DNA from 3 places in the Leuconostoc garlicum genome. Region 1 is predicted to be linked to each of the others. Evidence: riboswitches for the same ligand, from Rfam matches in the RefSeq annotation. Region 1 holds a riboswitch; each other region holds the start of a gene.
What was found. Region 1 has a riboswitch for thiamine pyrophosphate ahead of A9176_RS06855 (hypothetical protein). Riboswitches for the same ligand answer to the same signal wherever they lie in the genome.
Positions count from the first base shown of each region.

Region 2: another riboswitch for thiamine pyrophosphate. It lies ahead of A9176_RS08865 (energy coupling factor transporter S component ThiW); the one in region 1 lies ahead of A9176_RS06855 (hypothetical protein).
Region 3: another riboswitch for thiamine pyrophosphate. It lies ahead of A9176_RS04120 (ECF transporter S component); the one in region 1 lies ahead of A9176_RS06855 (hypothetical protein).

Region 1 is NZ_CP016329.1:1,347,301-1,349,624, forward strand. Features, by position in the region: gene A9176_RS06850 (cryptochrome/photolyase family protein) at 1-639, shown strand, start outside; TPP riboswitch at 767-855, shown strand; gene A9176_RS06855 (hypothetical protein) at 960-1,661, shown strand; gene A9176_RS06860 (NUDIX domain-containing protein) at 1,782-2,276, shown strand.
Region 2 is NZ_CP016329.1:252,092-254,415, reverse strand. Features, by position in the region: gene A9176_RS01255 (NAD(P)H-binding protein) at 1-482, opposite strand, end outside; gene A9176_RS01250 (hypothetical protein) at 696-1,205, shown strand; TPP riboswitch at 1,259-1,348, shown strand; gene A9176_RS08865 (energy coupling factor transporter S component ThiW) at 1,466-1,774, shown strand; gene A9176_RS08860 (energy coupling factor transporter S component ThiW) at 1,737-1,991, shown strand; gene thiM (hydroxyethylthiazole kinase) at 2,013-2,324, shown strand, end outside.
Region 3 is NZ_CP016329.1:791,056-793,379, reverse strand. Features, by position in the region: gene A9176_RS04125 (dihydrolipoyl dehydrogenase family protein) at 1-1,049, opposite strand, end outside; TPP riboswitch at 1,177-1,266, shown strand; gene A9176_RS04120 (ECF transporter S component) at 1,407-1,988, shown strand; gene A9176_RS04115 (ABC transporter ATP-binding protein) at 1,981-2,324, shown strand, end outside.

The DNA of each region.
Region 1 (2,324 bases):
AGTGACGGTCGTACGACCTTCATCAAAGAGCTGTGTTGGCGTGATTATTACAATATGATTTATGCCATGTATCCAGATCAGCAAGAAAAAGCAATCAAAACATCATTTCAAAATGTTGTTTGGCAAAATAATGAGGATCATTTTAAAGCATGGCGGACAGGGCGCACTGGTTTTCCAATTGTCGATGCTGCCATGCGTCAACTCAATGAAACGGGTTGGATGCACAACCGCTTGAGAATGGTTGTTGCTTCTTTTTTAACCAAAGATCTATTAATTGATTGGCGGTGGGGTGAGAAGTATTTTCGAGAAAAATTAGTTGATTATGATCCAGCAAGTAATATTGGTGGTTGGCAGTGGGCTGCGTCGACAGGTACAGATAGTGTGCCGTATTTTAGAGTATTTAATCCGACAATACAGTCAGAAAAATTTGATCCTAATGGCACGTTTATCAAGCAATATGTTCCGGAATTGAAATCTATCAAGGGTAAAAAAATACATCAGCCTAATCAGTTAACTGATGCGGAACAAAAAGCTTATGGTGTGAAATTAAATGATGATTACCCTCAGCCAATTGTGGATCATAAAGCTGCGCGATTAAGAGCGATCGCGATGTATGGGCAAAGTAAAGATAATTTTTAAAAGGGTTTTGTGAAAAGAATCCAATAACTTGGCTTGTATGATACATTTTCGCCTTTAGCTGATGAATCAATTGCATATCATTAAAATTTATTACTGTTTTAATGAATACGTGTGTTATAATTTTTATGTAAGATATCTGGGGTGCCTTGAGCTGAGATCATACCCATTGAACCTGAAGCAGTTAAGACTGACGCAGGAAGATATTATATTAGCCACATCAATATCATGATGTTGTGTTTTACGATGCTTTTTGGCGACCCCAGCTCAATTTCAGTGAGCTGGGGTTTTTAGATATTTTATAAAAAAGAATAGAGAATATCATGAAATTTAGCGAATTAGCACACGAAAAGTCAGCTTCCCTTTGGCTGTCAAGCGAGAATCATCCTTTTATTAAGGGCATTGAAGATGGGACGTTACCTTTGTCTGCCTTTAAGGCATATCTGATACAGGATAATAATTACTATGTCAAAAATTATTTAGCAATTTACGATAAAATTTTGGCGACAAGTCAGGATTCACAAGTTATTGGTGCTTTAAAATCAGGTATTCAGGCAATTACAGCTTATGATGTTGACCAGCAAAATGGGATATATCAAGGTCTTAATATGACTGAAGACGAGATTCAACAGGCTGAAATTTTACTAACAACTTATCAGTATACTTGCCACATGCACCATGCCTTTGATAGTTATGGGGAAGTGCATGCATTAGCAGCGTTACTACCATGCCCATGGTTATATCTAGAGATTTTCCAAGAAATGTTAGCAAGAAAAGATTACTTAAAAGGCACACAACAAATTTATATTGATTTTGTTAATTCGTACGCTGATGAGACATTTCAAGCTTACGGTCATGAGATGATTCAATTATTAGATGAATTAGTGACTAAACATCAAGATGAACTTGATATGGATTTGTTGTTGCAACAATTTATGTATAGTAGTGCAGAAGAATTACGTTTCTGGCAAATGACATTATTGCCAGAAAAATGGGACAGCTACACTACTGCGCAATCCAAATAAATTGAAATTTGCCCAGGTTTTTTTGTGATCCCCGAATATCATTATTTTCATAATTAATATGTCGTAGTGCTATAATGAAAAGTGATTTGTTGCACAAAATTTTGATTAAGGGGTTACATCATGAATAAGAATTATATTGCGCGAATGCGGGAGAAAGTTGGTCATGAGGGCATGATTTTTGTTTCTGCGTTTGGAGTTTTATGGAATGACGCTCACGATGCTATTTTGTTGGAAAAACGTTGGGATTCAGATGCTGGCTGGGGATTTCCTGGTGGATATCTTGAATATGGCGATTCTCCAATGCAAGCGGTTGTACGGGAATTTAAAGAAGAAACGAATATTGACGTTAGCGTAACCAGAGTCTTGGGTATCGCCACAAATGTGACGGACAAAAATTCTTGGGGTGATGCACAAGAGACTATTGGTATTGGTTTTGAAGTTGAACAGGTTGGTGGATTTTTGCAAAAAGATGGCACAGAGACATTGGATTTGCAATTTGTACCCATTCATCCGGAACCAAAAATGTTTGTGCCTCAAGCGCAACAAACTCTGCATCGGATTATCACTGAAAATGAAGTTAGTGATCGACCATGGTTACGCGAAAATGGTGATTAATCTGTTTATTTGATATCTTTTAAACACAATCATGTTATTCTTGAGGAA
Region 2 (2,324 bases), 570 kb from region 1:
ACGTGAATGGTCTGCATGATGTTATCATCAAGTAGCTCATTAGGCCGAATAATCGTATAATCGAGTGCCGACGACATAATCCGTGCAACGGCAGCGGCTTGATCGCCCATATAGGTGTTTTCGTTATCGGTTGTGCCGAGTAGATTAGCCCAAAGATCACGCTTGTCATCCGGTAGTTCATTATGGACACCGATTGTGGCCACCCAAATCAAACGCTGCACACCGGCAGTGTGCATGGCATTAACCACACTATTTGCAGCTGATTTTTGGCGGCCTTCAGCACCAATATTGGCATAAACGATGTCCACATCCTTCATCGCTGTGACGAGGGCATCTTCGTTAACGGCATCTAAGGCTCGAATGCCATGATCCGGCCGTGCGTGAAGTGAGGTTAAGATCGTTTCGGTATTGGTATGGGCAAGCATCGGCACCACAAGTTTTGCGATTTGGCCATTGGCCCCTAAAATTAGTAGTTTTGTCATGATTTTATTTTAGCATGAAACGTCCAGAAGGGGTACAATGGTTATTAGTAATGGCAGCATGACAGTGTGCTATTTGATCGACAATACTGGATACCCGTCTCCTGGCAGCAGACGGGTGGGTGCAACTGATCATTGTTGAAAAGATGGGGGTCAACTAGCACGAACTGATCATGCCACCACGAACCGAAAAAGTTATTTAAAGGAGCCATACTCATGGAAATTAATTTAGTTCTAGCACCTGAACAATCGCCAGCTACATTATTAGAGATGCAGGCTGCGCATCCTCAAAATTTCTTTTATTTGGGGAAAGTGTCGCAACTATCCGGCACGAATCTTTTGATTGTCGGCGAGCCAGCATTAGTTCAGCAATTTAAGCGACCAATGCCTTTTAACAGTCGCGTCATTAATGGAGAATTGCACGGTAATTTTATCCATCAAATTGCGTTCCAAAGTAAGGAACATAACGATGAATTGATTGGTCAATTGGTGTCAGCCAATGCCATTTTGGCACAAAGTGCGGATGGTAAGTCTGAGTATATGTTATGGACTTTTTGGCCAAATCAAGAAGCACTTGTTGAATTTTTGGAAAGTGATATTTATAAGCAAATGCAACGGTTGATGCGCAATGCTTATACGACGACTTACGCCCATGTGCTGTCAGAAGATCATCTCTCATTGATGCATAAAAAAGATGATGACAACAATCAAACGCAAAGCGTTTAAAACCGTTGCTTGCAATCCCTAAATTTCTACGCTAAAATGATGTCATAACTAAATAACACGATCTGGGGTGCCAAGTTGGCTGAGAAATACCCATTGAACCTGATCGCGGTAATGCGCGCGAAGGGAGATTCATTGATGAAGACTAATAAGTGGGTTAAACCATACTTTTTATGACCGTCACCTGTTTTTCCTGTGCGAAAAAAGGTGACGGTTTTTTATTTTTCTCGGTTAGCAACCCCAGTTCAGTAGAGGAGACGATTGTGGCAACAACGACAACAGCAGGGCTTGGTTCTCGGCGAACCGTACGAAAAATGGCGTTAGCAGGCGTGCTAACAGCCTTATCATTTGCGACATCTAGTGTCGTGGTGCTCCCCAATATGGCGCCGTTTCAACATTTTTTTAATGTCATCACAGCGGTGTTGTTAGGCCCTTGGTATGCGATTGCCGTGGCGTTTTTGACCGGCAGCTTGCGGATGATTTTAGCAGGACGTCCGATTTTGGCAATTGTGGGGGGCGGTGATTGGTGCGGGCTTGGCCGGTTTTTTATATCGCTGGACTGGCAAGTATAGCGCGGCGGTGATTGGTGAAGTAATTGGGACTGGGGTGATTTCAGCGATAGTTGCCGTACCACTGATGAATGTGCTATACCATGCTCATGTGCCAAGCCTTTTCTTCTATATCCCTTTCTTTATGCCGGCCGCAACCTTCGGGGCTGTGTTAGGCTACTTATTCTTAAAAGTGACCCAAAAAACTGGTTTGTTGGGTCGTTTAATGGATCGTTTCTAAACAAAATGAACGAGGTTAATCATGGATTTAAAAACTTTAAAAACAACATCGCCTTTAGTATTTAACTATGCTAACTATGTAACACCCCAATTTGTGGCCAACGTTGTCAATGTGGTTGGTGGCTCACCAATTATGGCCCGCGAAATTGCTGAATTTCCAGATTTAGTGGGCGTCAGTGATGCCGTGGTGATCAATACAGGCACTTGGCGTCGGGCGGAATTACTGGAAACCATTAAATTAGCGCAATTGGCTAATCAAGCTAAAAAAGTTGTGGTCTTGGATCCAGTGGCGGTTGGGATACCATCGCGTAGTGTGCCTGTTAAAGCGGTGATG
Region 3 (2,324 bases), 560 kb from region 1:
ATATGTTGGGTACCAAATACTACAACTGGGATGGCTGGATAAGTAATGGGTGCAGTGGTTAACCCAGCAATGGCTTGCGCTACGTACCGGCCTTCATGGTTCCCAGTTGGTACTAACTTAGGGACTGGTGAACCGCCGACATCCCCAATGGCATAGATATGTGGGTTTGACGTACGCAAATGATCATCAACCGGAATTTCCGTCGTATCCCAGACCACACCGGCATTTTCAAGTTGTAATTGATCTGCATTGGCCACCCGACCAGCCGTTACAAAAACACGACCTGTCTCAAATTGTGTCCCATCGGTCAATGTCACTAGTAGACGTTCAGTTGGCATTTTCTCAATTTGTTGGACCGTTGCATTAAAGTACCAGGAAATGCCCGTTTCTTGCATGTCCGTGATCAATTGACGGACTAACGTTTGATCAAACGCCCGCAGTGCTGTCGGTCCGGCGGTCACAATCCGTGTGTGGGCGCCAGCAGCCTGCGTAATGTTGGCAAACTCCATTCCAATATACCCAGCGCCAATAAACGTGACGTCATCTGGCATCATTGGCAAGTTCAAAAAGGCTTCTGAATCTTGCGTCAATTCTGCCCCAGGAAACGTTAATGTTTTTGGGCGCTGTCCAGTAGCAATAACCCAATCAAGCGCTTTAATACGGTCACCTGTGTCACCAACTGTGACCGTATCGGCATTCACAAAAGCTACCCGACCATAAAAACGGGTAATGTCTGCCGTATCAAGTCCGCGTATTTTACGGGGTTCAACAGCATCAACATAACGCTGTTTGTGCGCCATCAAAGCTGACCAATCAATCGTTGACAAGCCTCGCAAGCCAAGATTTTGCAGGGCTGATTGCCGATGAATCCCTTCAACAGCCGCCAGCAAGATTTTCTTTGGATCGCAGCCGTAATTAGGGCACGTCCCACCCCATAAATAATCTTCTAAAATGACGACATTTTTGCCTAAAGCGCGCGCAGCATACGCCGCTGCAAGACCAGCTGGTCCGGCGCCAATGACCCCAACTTCAAATTCATATTCTGTCATGATTCACCTCGTTGCTCATATTATACCAGTATTTCTCAAACAAGATATGACATGACGGCATCCGCACGCTCATGAAAGTGTTTGCATAAACGATTGACTTATGTTAAATTTAACGTGTAGTTGAATATTTAACAATCTGGGGTGCCATTTGGCTGAGAAACACCCATTGAACCTGATCTGGTTAGTACCAGCGAAGGGAGCATTGCGCTTTAGTGTGTCTTTAAGTAAACGCATGGTTCATAAAAAGCCAGGCGTTTTTTTGTTGGCCAAAATTTGGCCGTTATCCGACACATCAAAACTGCACCATGCCAGACATAAGATACAAAACTACAAAAATTTTATGGAGGCATATTCATTATGCAAACGATTTCAAATTCTAAACGGCCACACTGGGCGTTACGCGATGTGTTACTGCTGGCTTTTGTCGCAGTCTTCATCGGCTTTATTTTCTGGATACTTGGTCCCGTCTATAATATCCTTGCGGCTGCTTTGACACCGTTAGGGTTGGCCCCCTTTGCCAATGATCTGTTGATTGGTGGCTGGATGATGGCAGCACCTTTGGCGAGTGTGTTAATCCGTCAGGCCGGTGCGGGTGTATTGGGTGAATTATTTGCGGCTACCGTTGAAATGTTAATTGGTGGCCAATGGGGCGTGTCCACACTACTTTCAGGCCTTGTTCAAGGTGTTGGTAGTGAAGCTGGTTTTGCGCTTCTCGGTTATAAAGATTGGCATTGGCGCGGTATTTTCGCTTCTGCCGTTACCGGCACCATTGTGACTTTCATTTGGTCACTCTTCCGTGACGGTTATGCCTCATACCATATTGGCCTACTTGTAGCCTTGTTCTTGACACGTTTTGTGTCACTCCTCTTCTTTGGTGGTGTCTTAGTCGTTGCCATCCAAAAACTGATTGAAAAAGCTGGTGTCTTACGTCGTGACTAATCTCGTTGTCCAACAAGTTAATTTTGCCTACGCTGATGTACCGGTTCTTAAGGACGTGTCGTTAACGTTACAACCTGGTAGCTTGAATTTACTTGTCGGCCCAAGTGGTAGTGGTAAATCAACCCTGCTTAAACTCCTGGCCGGTCTTTATCCAACCTTTAGTGGCGGTGAATTGACGGGCACATTGATTTTGGACGGCTATGCTGTACATGATATTGTGCCTTTTCAGCGGGTAGCACATATTGGTTATCTCTTCCAAAATCCCACCCGCCAATTTGTCATGAAGACACCGTTTGAAGAACTGCGTTTTAGCCTAGAAAATCTCCAGGTTGCACC